2 regions of the Cobetia sp. PDI-23MA genome follow, and region 1 is predicted to be linked to the other one. Evidence: predicted binding sites of a transcription regulator. Region 1 holds the regulator's gene; the other holds the start of a gene.
What was found. Region 1 encodes sigma-54, which starts transcription at its own class of promoters, with help from an activator protein. Its sites were predicted from a motif close to TGGCACNNNNNTTGCTNT; they were not measured.
Positions count from the first base shown of each region.

Region 1 (7,685 bases):
AGCGGCGAGATCTCGCTGGTCAAGGCCACCGGCAAGCGTGCCTACCTGGAACAGCAACCCGCACCCGACGAGAAGCTGGTCAAGGGCTGGGCCGACACCATCCGCTACCATGCGCTGGAGCGCCGCGTGGAGCTGGTCGGCAATGCGCGCCTCGAGAAAGGCGATGACACCTTCGAAGGCGGCTACGTGGAGTACTTCCTCGACAAGCGCCAGGTGAACGCCAACAACAGCAAGACGGCACAGCAGACCGAAGGCGGTCGCGTGCACATGACTCTGACGCCGCGCGGCGCCAATGCCAGCAAGGAAAACTGAGTGATGACTGCTGCTACTCCGCGTACGTTGAGCGCTCGCCATCTGGCCAAGGCCTACAAGGGCCGCAAGGTGGTCAAGGACATCTCGCTTGAGATCCGTCAGGGTGACATCGTCGGCCTGCTGGGCCCCAACGGCGCCGGCAAGACGACCTCGTTCTACATGATCGTCGGGCTGGTGCGCGCCGATGCCGGCAACGTCTCCATCGACGACAAGGACCTCTCCGCTGCCGCCATGCATCAGCGTGCACGCGCCGGCATCGGCTATCTGCCTCAGGAGGCGTCGATCTTCCGCAAGCTGTCGGTAGCCGACAACATCATGGCGATTCTGGAGACCCGCAAGGACCTGGATCGCAATGGCCGCAAGGCACGCCTTGAAGAGTTGCTCGAGGAATTCAGCATCACGCATATTCGTGCCAGTGCCGGCATGAGCCTGTCCGGTGGCGAGCGTCGACGGGTCGAGATCGCCCGCGCACTGGCCACCGAGCCGGACTTCGTGCTGCTCGATGAGCCCTTCGCCGGCGTCGACCCCATCTCGGTGGGAGAGATCAAGAGCATCGTGCGCCAACTGCGCGATCGTGGCATCGGCGTGCTGATCACCGACCACAACGTGCGCGAGACACTCGATATCTGTGACACCGCCTATATCGTCGGCGATGGCCAGATCATCGCCCACGGTGACGCGGACTCCATCCTGGCCAACCAGCAGGTGCGCGACGTCTACCTCGGCCACGAGTTCACGCTCTAGGGTCAGCGGCTGCGCTGAGCCCACCGGAGGCGAAAGCTTCAAAAGCCGCTGCGTGATTTTATCGCGTAGCGGCTTTTTCATGTCTGACATCAGACGCATGCATGACGTCCATACCACCTTGGTGGAAACATGGCATGCAAGTTGCTTTAATATTCACGGCAACCACTTGTCAGTGGCCCGAGTCACGGTATAGCGTAGTAAGCACGTTCCTTTGCCGTGAATTGACTGACTCCATGAAACCCACCCTGCAACTCCGCCTCGGCACCTCGCTGACCATGACGCCGCAGCTTCAGCAAGCGATCCAGCTGCTGCAGCTGTCGACGCTCGATCTGCGTCAGGAGATTCAGCAAGCCCTCGAGTCCAACCCCATGTTGGAGCTCGACGAGGACTACGAGTCGCTGGATGTCATCGAGACACAGGATACGAGCGAGATCTCCACTGCCGACTCCTCGAGCGAGATTCCCGAGGAATACCCCCTCGACAGCGACTGGTCGGACCTCTATCAGGACCACGCCGGTAGCCTGACCAGCTCCGGCAGTGGCAGCGGGAGCGAAGAAGGGCCGGACTTCGATCGCAATACAAGCGTCGAGAGCCTGCAGGACCACCTGCGCTGGCAGCTGGCGATGACCGACCTCGATAGCCGTGAACGCCAGATGGCGGAGAGTCTGATCGATGCCGTCGACGGTGCCGGTTACCTGAGCCTGTCACTCGATGAGCTGGTCGATGGTCTGCGCGGCCAGGGCCTGCCCGGTCTCAAGGCTTCCGAGCTCGAGCAGGTACTGCTGCGTCTGCAGCAGTTCGACCCGACCGGCGTCTTCGCCCGCGACCTGCGCGAGTGCCTGCTGCTGCAACTGGCGCTGCTGCCGGATGATCTGCCGCTGCTGGCGCAGGCGCGTCGCTTGGTACGTCAATTCCTCGAGGCACTGGGCAACGATGACCGCAAGCTGCTCAAGCGCCGACTGAGCCTTGACGATGACGAGCTGGACCACGTCATCCGCCTGGTGCGCGCGCTCGATCCGCGTCCGGCATCCGCCTGGGGCGAGCCCGCCAGCGATTACGTGATCCCTGATCTGCTGGTGCGTCATACCCGCCACGGCTGGCAGGTCGAGCTCAACCCGGAAGCGCTGCCCAGGCTGCGCATCCAGCCGGAATACGCCGCACTGATAAAGCGTGCCGACAAGTCCGCCGACAACACCTTCCTCAAGGACAACCTGCAGGAAGCGCGCTGGCTGATGAAAAGCCTGTCATCACGCAATGACACCCTGCTCAAGGTCGGCCGCGAGATCATGGCGCGCCAGGTCGACTTCCTCGAGCAAGGCGAGGAAGGCATGAAGCCACTGATTCTGGCCAACATCGCCGAAGTGGTCGAGATGCACGAATCGACCATCTCGCGGGTCACGACCCAGAAATACATCCACACCCCGCGCGGCGTCTTCGAGCTCAAGTTCTTCTTCTCGAGCCAGGTCGGTGGCAGCGGCAGTGGCGACGCCCACTCAAGCACCGCCATTCGTGCCCGCATCCGCAAGCTGATTGCGGAAGAACCGGCTCGCAAGCCTCTCTCCGACTCACGCCTGGTCGATCTGCTCGCCAGCGATGGCATCGAGGTCGCACGCCGTACCGTGGCCAAGTATCGCGAAGCGATGGGCATCCCATCCTCCAGCGAGCGCAAGCGTCTGGCCTGAGGCATCACCTGCAGCTGCCATGCCCTGCTTTCACCTCCACAATGGCAGCCGCCGCCAACCTCAGACGCTGGTTTTCTCTCTCACCAGCCTCTGACATTACTGACACCGGCGCGCCTGTTGCGCGCCCTGTCATGCCGTCAACCACTCGTCAATGACCCATCATGGCCCATGACGGCGCGCAGGATGTTGGCAAAAATCCATCATTCCGGCAGCATCATTTACCGTCAATCGCATGTTTTTAAAGTCACTTTTGGCCGTATTGCACCGGGATGACACTCGGTGATCCTTCTGGCACGCTGCTTGCTCCACGCAACCCAGGCGCCTGAAAGGCGGCGTACATGCAGGGATTGGCGACGAAAACCCGCCTTCTTGCGCGCCTTTCATGCACCACCCTTCAAGCGTGACCTTGAAGTCCATTCCGCTACCCTTCATTGAGTTGAAGACAAGCACTGAGCCACGATGCAGCGCAGCGTTGATCTTTGCGCAAAGCTTGGGCATTGTCGGTACAGACGCTCACGACATCTGACGCCGCTGGCAAGGGCGCGAAAACATCGCCAGACGGCGGCCGTCAAGCCTGTTGCAGAGCGTCCGATCAGGGTTTGCTCGTAGTCAAAAAGGGTTACAATTGAATGGCAACCCGCTGGATAAAGGAGCGTGTCCATGCAAGTGAATATTACCGGGCATCATGTGGAACTTACCGATCCTCTCCGCGATTACGTCAACGAGAAGCTCGCCCGCCTCGAACGGCATTACGACAACATCACCAATGTTCAGGTGACACTGTCGATCGAGAAGGAGCGCCAGCAGGCTGCCTGCACCTTGCACGCAGCAGGCGCTGACCTCCACGCCCTGGCAGAAGACCCCAACATGTACGCTGCCATCGACGCGCTCGCCGACAAGCTGGATCGCCAGCTGGTCAAACACAAGGAAAAGTCCCAGGCTCGTGCTCAGGGCACCGGGACCCGTTGACCTTCAGCCATGACACTTGATCAGATCCTCCCCCCCGAGCGCACCCTTTACGGTGTCCCCGGGGGGAGCAAGAAGCGGGTGCTTGAATTCTTCAGCACCTTCATCGCACAGAACATTCCCAGCCTGGATAGCCAGGAAGTCTTCTCGCGCCTGATCGGGCGCGAGAGACTGGGATCGACCGGCATCGGCCACGGTGTGGCCGTGCCCCATGCACGTAGCCCGCATTGCAAGACGCCAATCGCTGCGTTTCTGAAGCTCGGTGAACCCATCGACTTCGATGCCATCGACGGAGAACCCATCGATCTGCTGTTCGTGCTGCTGGTGCCTGAGGAAGCGGATGAAACCCATCTGACGCTGCTCGGGCAGGTCGCGGAATTGCTCAATTCCCCGACCAATCGCTCGGCCCTGCGCCAGGCAGACAGCCAGCGTGCACTCTTTGAGGCATTGACCCAAGCCATCGCCGAATTACCGGCGCGCTGAATCACAGGCCCGGACATCGTCCGGGCTTTCGTCTTGCTGGCCTCCCATCGGCCGACGTACAGCGCACTGATAGCGGGCAGCCTTCTGCCCCACCCCTGCATTCTTTCGACGTTGACCTCGCCCTTGGAGAGCACTTCATGAAGATCGTGATCATCAGCGGCCGCTCCGGCTCCGGGAAATCCATCGCTCTCCAGGCGCTGGAAGACATTGGCTACTATGCCATCGACAATCTGCCCGGCATGCTGCTGGCGCCACTGGTCGACCAGCTCGAACAGGACAGTCCGGCACGCCGACGTATCGCGGTCTCCATCGATGCCCGCAACCTGCCGGAAGCCTTGACCCGCTTCCCCGAATTGCTCGACAACGTCCGCCAGAGCGGCATGGACGTGCAGGTCGTCTACCTGACCACCGATTCGCGCGTGCTGCTGGAACGCTACTCGGCGACCCGTCGTCGTCACCCTCTGACGCGCGACAACGACCACACCCTGGCCGAGGCCATCGAGATCGAGCAGAAGACGCTCGCTCCCATTCGCCAGAAGGCCGATCTGGTCATCGACTCGACCAACCTGAGCGTGCACGATCTGCGCTCCCGGATCACCGAGCAGGTCGCCCAGCACAGCTCTCGCCACCTGACGCTGACCTTTGAATCCTTCGGCTTCAAGCATGGCGTGCCGACCGACGCCGACATGGTGTTCGATGTCCGCTGCCTGCCCAACCCGTACTGGGACATCAACCTGCGCGGCGATACCGGTCGCGATGACAGCGTGGCCGAATTCCTGCGGCGCTACCCCACCGTCCAGGCGATGCATGACGATATCGCCGGCTGGCTGGAACGCTGGCTGCCCGCCTATCAGGACAGCAATCGCAGCTACCTGACGGTGTCCGTGGGCTGCACCGGCGGCCAACATCGCAGCGTCTACCTGTGCGAGCAGCTGGCGAGCTACTTCGCCGAGCGCCTGCCGGAGGTGCGTCTACGCCATCGTGAACTGGGTATTCATACCGCACTGAGTCATGTCGATACCACAGGCGAAAGCGACTCAGACACCAGCACCGAGGAGAGTCGCGATGGCCTCTCGTGAGCTGACGCTGACCAACCGTCGCGGGCTGCACGCCCGCGCAGCCACCAAGCTGGTCAATTGCTGTGCGCCCTATTGCGCGACGGTGATGGTCAGCCATGGCGAGCGACGCGCCAATGCAGCCAATGTCATGGCGTTGCTGATGCTTGCCGCACCCTGCGGCACCAAGCTGTTGATCGATGTCGAGGGCGAACAGGCCGATGAGGCGATGCTGGCCATCGAGGCGCTGTTCGAGGCGCGTTTCGAGGAAGACGAATAACCGCCACTGACAGCGCTGTACATTTGCGCTATGCGCTCAGCCTTCCTTCCTCAGCCAGCTCGCTTCTTGGTCAACTATCTTTTCGGCCCGCTCGCTTATCGGCCAGCTCCCCCCCTCTGGCAGCCCCCCCTGGCGACACCATCAACGGCTCGCGTGGGATGCCTGGCACCTGATCTTGCACCTATCCTTTCACCTACCCTCCCCCCTTTCCCTGCACCTATCCTTGCGCTTGACAGCCATGCAACGCTGCTTTTGCGCCAGTGGCCGGAACGCGGATTGTCCTTTCGATAAGAAACGCTGTTCTCTTTTGTCGACGCGCCCCCCTGAGCCAATGGTAGAATCAGCACTGTCCTTCATGTCGACAGGGGAAGCCGACAGATGAGCAAGACGTCTCGAAAACTCAAGCCAAGACTTGATCGCCTGTCACAGGCGCTGGAAAGCGGCGAGCTGGAACAGGCAAGACGCATGCTCAATCGCGGCCTCGCGCCGGTGGACGTGGCCCACCTGCTCGAATCCTCGCCCCCCAAGGAGCGTAATCTGCTCTGGGAGCTGGTCGATGCCGAGCTACAGGGCGATGTCCTTCAATACCTTGGCGAAGACATCCAGACCGACTTCCTCAAGGACATGGACGCCGTCGACGTTCTCGCCGCTACCGAGAACCTGGAACCGGATGATGTCGCCGACATCCTGCAGCGCCTGCCGAATACGGTGATTCTCGAAGTCCTCGACTCCATGGAGGCGCAGGAGCGTCTGCGCGTCGAAACGGTACTGTCCTTCCCGGAGGATACCGCCGGCGGCCTGATGAACACGGACACCATCACCATTCGTCCGGACATCACCCTGGACGTGGTGCTGCGCTACATTCGCCGCCACGAGCGCCTGCCCGACTCCACCGATACCCTGCTGGTCGTCTCACGACGCGATGAATTCATCGGTGCGCTGCCCATCAACCGCCTGCTGGTCTCGGACCCCGGCGTCACGGTGCGCGAAGTGATGGACACCGACAGCGTGGTGATCCCGGCCCTGATGCCGGAGAACGAAGTCGCTTCGCTATTCGAGAAGCACGATCTGATCTCGGCGCCCGTGGTCGGCGGCGATGGCAACCTGCTGGGTCGCATCACCATCGATGACGTGGTCGATGTCATCCGTGGCGACGCCGAGCACCAGGTGATGTCGATGGCGGGGATGGATGAGGACGAAGACACCTTCTCTCCCGTGATACGGACCTCGTGGCGCCGCGCCGTCTGGCTCGGTATCAACCTGCTGACCGCCTTCATGGCCTCCGCCGTGATCGGCATGTTCGAAGGCACCATCCAGAAGATCACCGCGCTGGCCGTGCTGATGCCCATTGTCGCCAGCATGGGGGGCATCGCGGGCTCTCAGGCACTCACCGTCCTGATCCGTGGTATCGCGCTGGGGCACGTCAAGAGTGGCAATGTCAGCTGGCTACTCAAGCGCGAAGTCATCGTCGCGGGACTCAACGGCCTGTTATGGGCCGTGGTGGTGGCAGGCATCGCCATCGTATGGTTCGGGGATGTCCAGCTGGGGGCAATCATCGGCGCCGCGATCATGATCAACCTGTTGATCGCCGCCGTGACGGGCACACTGTTGCCGGTACTGCTCAAGAAGCTCAATATCGACCCTGCCCTTTCCGGCAGCGTGATATTGACCACCGTGACCGACGTGATCGGCTTCATGGCCTTCCTGGGGCTGGCGACCTGGCTCTATCTGTAATCCCCGACGGGTGCGGGTATTAGTGATTACCCCAGAAACAACACGGCCGCTCCCGAGGGAGCGGCCGTGTTGTTTGTCGCCTGTCGCACGAGACAGAAGCGTCAGCGATCAGCCTTCCAGCTCATCATCTTCTCCTTCGGACATGCCCGCGACGGTCATGCCATCGATCAGCCAGCTACCACTGTGGATGCTGCCACGCGTATCGACATCATCACCGACCGCCAGCAGATTGGCCGCCATGTCGCGTAGATTGCCGGCAATGGTGAATTCCTCGACCGCATGCTGGATCTCGCCGTTCTCGACCCAGAAACCGGAGGCGCCACGCGAGTAGTCACCAGTGACACCGTTGACGCCCTGGCCCATCAGCTCGGTCACCAGCACGCCGGTCCCCATCTGCTTGAGCATCTCATCGAGCGAGGTCAGCGGCGC
Region 1 is NZ_CM183352.1:765,810-773,494, reverse strand. Features, by position in the region: gene lptA (lipopolysaccharide transport periplasmic protein LptA) at 1-312, shown strand, start outside; gene lptB (LPS export ABC transporter ATP-binding protein) at 316-1,056, shown strand; gene AC5WNJ_RS03300 (RNA polymerase factor sigma-54) at 1,290-2,738, shown strand; gene hpf (ribosome hibernation-promoting factor, HPF/YfiA family) at 3,399-3,707, shown strand; gene AC5WNJ_RS03290 (PTS sugar transporter subunit IIA) at 3,717-4,187, shown strand; gene rapZ (RNase adapter RapZ) at 4,325-5,266, shown strand; gene AC5WNJ_RS03280 (HPr family phosphocarrier protein) at 5,253-5,522, shown strand; gene mgtE (magnesium transporter) at 5,901-7,256, shown strand; gene pmbA (metalloprotease PmbA) at 7,365-7,685, opposite strand, start outside.

Region 2 (7,685 bases), 880 kb from region 1:
GAAGGGCGGGTTGCCGATGTCATGTCCCAGGCAGCCGGTCTGGACGATGACGCCGAGATCCGACGGCGTGATCCAGTCGGGCAGCTGCTCCTTGAGCTTCTCGCCGACCATCATGCCCAGCGAGCGGCCGACGCAGCCGACCTCCAGCGAGTGGGTCAGGCGCGTGTGGATGTGGTCGTTGTCGGTCAGCGGATGAACCTGGGTCTTGCGCCCCAGGCGACGGAAGGAACCCGCGAACACGATGCGGTCGTGGTCCTTGTGGAAGGGAGTCCGCCCCATCTCACGCGATACGGTGCCCGGTGCGTCATGCAGGCGACTCGGTTCCAGCAGTCGCTCCCAGCTCATCGATGACATCAGGCAACTCCTTGGCAGGCGCCGAGCACTGGCGCCGGCGAGCAGATAACAGGTGAATGACGCGCATGAAAAAGAGAACAGGGATTGTGGCACCCTGTTCTCCTTGTCTCCAGCCCGCTCAAGTCATCCTCAGCTCGCCAAGACTGCCCTCGAACCCGCTCAGGCAGTCCTCAGTCCTCGGCCAGCGCCGGCAGCAGCACCTTGAGCTTGCGGGTCAGGGTGTTGCGTCCCCAGCCCAGCAGCTCGGCGGCTTCGCCCTTGCGACCACCGGTATGCTTGAGGGCCGTCTCGATCAGAATACGCTCGAAGTCGGGCACCGCTTCTTCCAGCAGATGGGTATGACCGGCGGCAAGTGCGCGGTCTGCCCACTCGCGGAAGGCACCACGCCAATCGCCGGAGGCCGCCTCGGTGCCGCTGGCATCGCGCAGCTCCGGCGGCAGGTCCTCGATCATCACTTCTCGCCCCGAGGCCATCACCGTCAGCCAGCGACAGGTGTTCTCGAGCTGGCGCACGTTGCCCGGCCAGTCGAAACGCGTCAGGTGTTTCTCCGCGGCCTCCGTCAGCACCTTGGGCTCGGTCGACAGCTCACGCGCGGCCTCGCCCAGGAAGTGGCTCATCAGACGCGGGATGTCTTCGCGGCGCTCAGACAGGCGCGGCAGATGCACGCGAATCACGTTGAGGCGGTGGAAGAGATCCTCACGGAAACGCCCATCCTCGACCAGCTTTTCCAGGTGCTGGTGCGTCGCGGCGATGATGCGCACGTCGACCTTGACCGGCGTGATGCCACCGACACGATAGAACTCGCCATCGGCCAGCACACGCAGCAGGCGAGTCTGGGTCTCGGCGGGCATGTCACCGATCTCATCGAGGAACAGCGTGCCGCCATCGGCCTGCTCGAAGCGCCCGCGGCGCAGCGCCGTGGCGCCGGTGAAGGCGCCCTTTTCGTGGCCGAACAGCTCCGATTCCATCAGGTCCTTGGGAATCGCGGCCATGTTGAGTGCGATGAACGGCTTGCCGGCGCGCGGCGAGTGCTGATGCAGCGCCTGGGCCACGCGCTCCTTGCCGGTACCGGACTCGCCGTTGATCAGGACGGTGATATGCGACTGTGACAGGCGGCCGATGGCGCGAAAGACTTCCTGCATCGCCGGCGCTTCGCCGATGATTTCCTTGGTCAGTCCTTCCGGCACGGCGGCGGGTGCCTTGGACTCACGGGCATGTGCCACGGCGCGCCGTACCAGCGCCAGCGCTTCATCCACATCGAACGGCTTGGGCAGGTATTCGAAGGCGCCGCCCTGATAGGAAGCCACGGCGCTGTCGAGGTCGGAATGCGCCGTCATCACGATGACGGGCAGGTCCGGGTATTTCTCGCGCACGCGCGCCATCAGGTCGAGGCCATCGGTTCCGGGCATGCGGATATCGGTGATCAGGACATCCGGGCACTGGCGCATGATGCTGGCTTCGGCCTGATCGGCACGCTCGAAGGTTTCCACCTCGAGGTCGGGTTGTGCCAGAGCGCGCTCCAGCACCCAGCGAATGGCACGGTCGTCATCGACGATACAGACGCGGGCAGTCTCGCTCATGTGTGATCTCCAGAAGTGCCGGCTAGCGGAATGAGTAATCGGAATTCGGTATGGCCGGGGCGCGAGTCACACTCGATCAGCCCCTGATGCTGGTGCAGGATGCCTTGGGCGATCGACAGCCCGAGCCCTGAGCCTTCGGCGCGCCCCGAGACCATCGGGTAGAACAGCGTCTCGCGCAGGCTCTCCGGGATGCCGGGGCCGTTGTCGATGATCGCCAGCTCGCACACCAGCCGGTGGCGCTCATGGCCCAGCGTGAATTGCCGGCGAGCGCGGGTCCGCAGCGTGATCTCCCAGGGCGCCTCTTCGCCCTCGTGCGTATCCGGACGGGGCTGCTCGTTGAGCGCCTGGGTCGCGTTGCGTGCGATGTTGAGTACCGCCTGGATCAGCTGGCCTTCATCGCCGATGACCTCCGGGAGGCTCGGGTCATAGTCGGCCGTCAGCTTGATGTGATGCCCTTCCGCCGCCAGCAGGGAGCGCACCCGCTCGGTCACCGAGTGGATGTTGACCGGTGACTGCAGCGGCGGCCGGTTCGGCCCGAGCATGCGATCGACCAGATCACGCAGGCGGTCCACCTCCTCGATGATGATGCGCGTGAACTCCACCATCTGCGGTTCGGGCAGGTCACGTTCGAGAAGCTGGGCGGCACCACGAATGCCGCCGAGCGGATTCTTGACCTCATGCGCCAGCCCGCGTGTCAGCACCTTGACCGCCTCCTGGCGGGCGATCAGCGCTTCTTCGCGCGAGATCTGCATCAAGCGGTCACGCGGTTCTATCTCGACCAGCAGTTCATTGGCGCTGATGGGCGTCGCAGTGAAATCCACCGTCAGCGCTTCATTGGCTGCGTTGATGATCTCGGCCTCACGCTGGGTGTAGGGATGCTGTTCCTCCAGCGCCTTGCGCAGCACATTGACCAGGGTGTCATCCAACCCGGGCATGTTGTCGGGCGTACTGCCCTTCACGCGCACCAGACTCACCGCCAGCAACGTCTCCGCGGCGGGATTCATCCAGACCATCTGCAGTTGTGAGTCCAGCACCACCACGGCAGTGTTGAGGTGTTCGAGCAGTCGTTGATGCATGGGTTTGTTCGCCATCTGCAGTACGTCTCCCTGTTCTGCAATAACCGCGCCAGTCTGGTGCAGGCACCGAGAACACGGCGTCCGATGCTGTGCAACCATTTCTGGCCCCTCATATTGGCACCAAAATGGTGCAGGCGAGAAATCGCGCTCGAGCTCGTGTTGCTTCACTCCGCCATCAGGCAACCCGATATCGACTGGCCCAGACACGAAAAAGCCGCCCGAAGGCGGCCTGTCAGCGAAGGAGAAACGCGCGATGAAAGAAGGCCGCCCAGACGCTGCTAGCCTCCGCCAGCATTGGCAGGATTGTTCGGGTTACGAGGCAGATTGACGCTGGCGCGTTGCACATAGACCACCTTCGGCTCGCTGGTCTGGCGTACGCGACCGGTGGAATCCAGCAACTCCGCCTGGATGACATGCTTGCCACGCTCCAGCGCCGGCACCATGAAGACGGTACTGTGCATGGCGGATTGAGACGGCGCGCCATCCACGGTCACGCGCACCTTGTCTTCCGGACGCAGCTTGGGCTCGATCCCCAGGCGTACCGCCAGATTGCCCGCCTGTCCGGTCTGCAGCGTTTCCTCGTTGGACGGGCTCTGGATGGTGAAGGTGGTATAGCCACGGAAAGCCACATCCACCGCAGGCGCCCGGGTGCTCTCGCTGGATGAGGAAGAACTCACGCGCGACGGCGTGCTGCGCCGCGGCGGCAGGGATTCCGTCGATGGCACCACGCTGAGCGGCGTCAGCTGCACCTTGCTGCCGCCCGCAGGCTGATCACTGAAGACCACGTTGCCATTGGCATCGACGTGGCGATAGACCTGAGCCGCCTGAAGATCGAACGACAGGCTCGTCAGCATCAGCGTCGCTGCCAGCAGCAGGCACTGCAGTGGCTCGGGGCGCGCTGCTGGCAGTGCACGCGAGTCAGTCGCGGGGTTCGCGACGCGCAGGGAGGATACGAAGGGCCACATCCGAAGATTCCTGAAGAGAGTCATGGGAGGCCAGAAGCCGCAGGCAGCTCCAGCGGGATTGGGTCTATCGGCAGGCGATCCTGCTGCCTGTTGACAAGGCTAACAAGTTACAAAGCTTACCGCGTTGATGCCAGCATTTGGGTCCTTCGACAAGACGCCTGCGTGCATTGACTGTCACGCAAGGCTACCACCGCGCCCTGCATATCTGTCATCAGCATGGCCGATATCAGGCAAAAGGATCAGAGCAAAGAGCCAGAACGAAAAACAGGGCCACACCTGTCGGTATGGCCCTGCTGTCGTCATCGTCGTGGGCTTGCCTCCACCTGGAAGGCACTCCGTCAGATGGCCTGGCTAGCGAATGACTGCCTCAACCTCAGCAGCGCCTGGACGCTGCTGTACTTGGGCGTTGCTGTACTTAGGCGTTGCAGTGCTTAGACGCTGTAGTACATGTCGAATTCGAGCGGGTGAGTCGCCATTCGCAGGCGCTGGACGTCTTCGCCCTTCAGCTCCAGGTAGGCATCGATCATGTCGTCGGTGAAGACGCCGCCCTGGGTCAGGAACTCACGATCGCCGTCAAGCGCGGTCAGGGCCTGTTCGAGGCTCTCGGCCACGGTCGGGATGGACTTGGCTTCTTCGGCCGGCAGGTCGTAGAGGTTCTTGTCCATCGCGTCGCCCGGGTGGATCTTGTTCTTGATACCGTCGATACCGGCCATCAGCATCGCGGAGAACGCCAGGTACGGGTTGGCCGTCGGATCCGGGAAACGCGCCTCGACACGCTTGCCTTTCGGGCTGGCGGTGTACGGGATACGGATGGAGGCGGAACGGTTGCGGGCAGAGTAGGCCAGCATGACCGGCGCTTCGAAGCCCGGCACCAGACGCTTGTAGGAGTTGGTGGACGCATTGGTGAAGGCGTTCAGGGCACGAGCGTGCTTGATGATGCCGCCAATGTAGTAGAGAGCCATTTCGGACAGACCCGCGTACTCGTCACCGGCGAATTGGTTGTCGCCATCCTTCCAGAAGGACTGGTGAACGTGCATGCCTGAACCGTTGTCACCGACCAGCGGCTTGGGCATGAAGGTCGCGGACTTGCCGTAGGCGTGAGCCACGTTGTGGATCACGTACTTGAGTTCCTGAACCTCATCGGCCTTCTTGACCAGGGTATTGAACTTGACGCCAATCTCGTTCTGGCCGGCGTTCGCCACTTCGTGGTGGTGAACTTCGACTTCCTGACCGATGGCTTCCAGAGTGTTGCACATGGCAGCACGGATATCGTGGAAGCTGTCGATCGGCGGGACCGGGAAGTAGCCGCCCTTCAGACGCGGACGGTGACCCAGGTTGCCGCCTTCCGGCGTGGAATCGGTCGCCCAGGCACCTTCTTCGGAAGAGATCTTGAACATGGAACCGTTCATCTCGTTCTTCCAGTGCACTTCGTCGAAGATGAAGAATTCCGGCTCCGGACCGAAGAAGGCGGTGTCGCCCAGACCGGTAGACTTCAGGTATTCCTCGGCGCGCTTGGCGACGGAACGCGGATCGCGCTCATAGCCCTGCATGGTGGCCGGCTCGATGACGTCGCAGCGCAGCACCAGGGTGGTGTCTTCGGTGAACGGGTCGAGGAAGGCAGTGCCGTCGTCCGGCATCAGGATCATGTCGGATTCGTTGATGCCCTTCCAACCTTCGATGGAGGAACCATCGAACATCTGGCCGTTCTCGAAGAATTCCTCATCCACTGCACGCGCCGGGATGGAGACGTGCTGCTCCTTGCCCTTGGTGTCGGTGAAGCGCAGATCAACCCACTTGACTTCGTGTTCTTCAATCAGGGCAAGTGTCTTCTCAGCCATGGTAATTCTCCGATGGAGCCGGCGGCTCTGGTTACAGTTGGTGTCAGCGTTGTCTGGGGTTATTGCTCTATTTTGTAAGCCTTTTCTCTCATGGTCAGCGTCGTTATGCCAGCCATCAGACAGGATGCTCTAACAATGCAGCGAGCGTGCCAGAATGGCGCACGCCGCATCGTCGATTTCAGTAAGATCATGAATATGCTGAAAAAAAACATCACCATCTTCATGCATGCAGCACGAAAACCCGACCAAGGATGGGCCGACAAGGTGCAAAAATTCTTGCCGCGCAGTGCAGATTCATCATTTGAGTGCACCAAAAAACGCCATTGCTCCAAATTGGTGCAAAACGCTGAATCTCAAGTATTTCTCCGCTCACACCCGATGATCACGTCAGCATCAGATTGCGGTCATTTCTTCCTTTCATCCTGATGTTGGCCTCGACTCACAAGTTTTTTTTCATGCGCGACAGGGGGGCGGAAAAGACTTGAGAGACAATCATTTGGGCACTTCAGACCAATTGAAGGCACTCGCTGACTCGCCTCGTGAATGCACGATGCTGGCAGGAGGCATGCCATGCCCCCTATAATGCGCCCCAAATCACAAGCGCCCGGTACGCGAGCGCCCATTTTCCGCACAGGTTCCCGTCGTGATCGAGAAACTTCGCAACATAGCCATCATCGCCCACGTTGACCACGGTAAAACTACCCTGGTCGACAAGCTCCTGAGTCAGTCTGGCACCCTGGACCGCAAGGCCGAGGGTCAGGAACGCATCATGGATTCCAACGACCAGGAAAAAGAGCGCGGCATCACCATTCTCGCGAAGAACACCGCGATCCAGTGGAACGACTACCACATCAACATCGTGGATACCCCCGGGCACGCTGACTTCGGTGGCGAAGTCGAGCGCGTGATGTCCATGGTCGATTCCGTACTACTGCTGGTCGATGCCGTCGATGGCCCGATGCCGCAGACGCGCTTCGTGACCCAGAAGGCATTCGCCCAGGGCCTGAAGCCGATCGTCGTCGTCAACAAGATCGACCGTCCGGGCTCTCGTCCTGACTGGGTCGTTGACCAGATCTTCGATCTGTTCGACAACCTGGGCGCGACTGACGAGCAGCTCGACTTCCCGATCATCTACTGCTCTGCCCTCAACGGCATTGCCGGTATGGACCCGGAAGACCTGAAAGACACCATGGACCCGATGTTCCAGTCCATCGTCGACATCGTCGAGCCGCCGAAGGTCGAGCTGGACGGTCCGTTCCAGATGCAGATCTCCGCACTGGACTACAACAGCTACGTCGGCGTCATCGGTCTGGGCCGCATCAAGCGCGGCGCCGTCAGCCCGGGTCAGCAGGTGTCCATCATCACCAAGGAAGGCGCTGTCCGTAAGGGCAAGATCGGCCAGGTCATGACTCACATGGGTCTGGACCGCGTGCAGACCGACAAGGCGACTGCCGGCGATATCGTCTGCATCACCGGTATCGAGAACCTCGCGATCTCCGACACCATCTGCGACACCGCCACTGTCGAGGCGCTGCCGCCGCTGACCGTCGATGAGCCGACCGTCTCCATGACCTTCCAGGTCAATGACTCTCCGTTCGCCGGTCAGGACGGCAAGTTCGTCACCAGCCGCAACATCCGTGAGCGTCTGGATCAGGAACTGATCCACAACGTCGCACTGCGCGTCGAACAGGGCGAGACGCCGGAGAAATTCGTCGTCTCCGGTCGTGGTGAGCTTCACCTCTCCGTTCTCATCGAATCCATGCGTCGTGAAGGCTTCGAGCTGGCCGTGGGTCGTCCGGAAGTCATCATCAAGGAAATCGACGGCAAGAAGCAGGAGCCGTACGAAGAAGTCATCATCGACTGTGAAGAGCA
Region 2 is NZ_CM183352.1:3,884,422-3,892,106, forward strand. Features, by position in the region: gene AC5WNJ_RS16545 (deoxyguanosinetriphosphate triphosphohydrolase) at 1-354, opposite strand, end outside; gene ntrC (nitrogen regulation protein NR(I)) at 525-1,934, opposite strand; gene glnL (nitrogen regulation protein NR(II)) at 1,931-3,025, opposite strand; gene AC5WNJ_RS16560 (DUF4124 domain-containing protein) at 3,289-3,975, opposite strand; gene glnA (glutamate--ammonia ligase) at 4,407-5,813, opposite strand; gene AC5WNJ_RS16570 (hypothetical protein) at 5,904-6,239, shown strand; gene typA (translational GTPase TypA) at 6,457-7,685, shown strand, end outside.
Region 2: a site for sigma-54 is predicted at 3,045-3,062, ahead of glnL (nitrogen regulation protein NR(II)). Genes of this name have one in related genera too.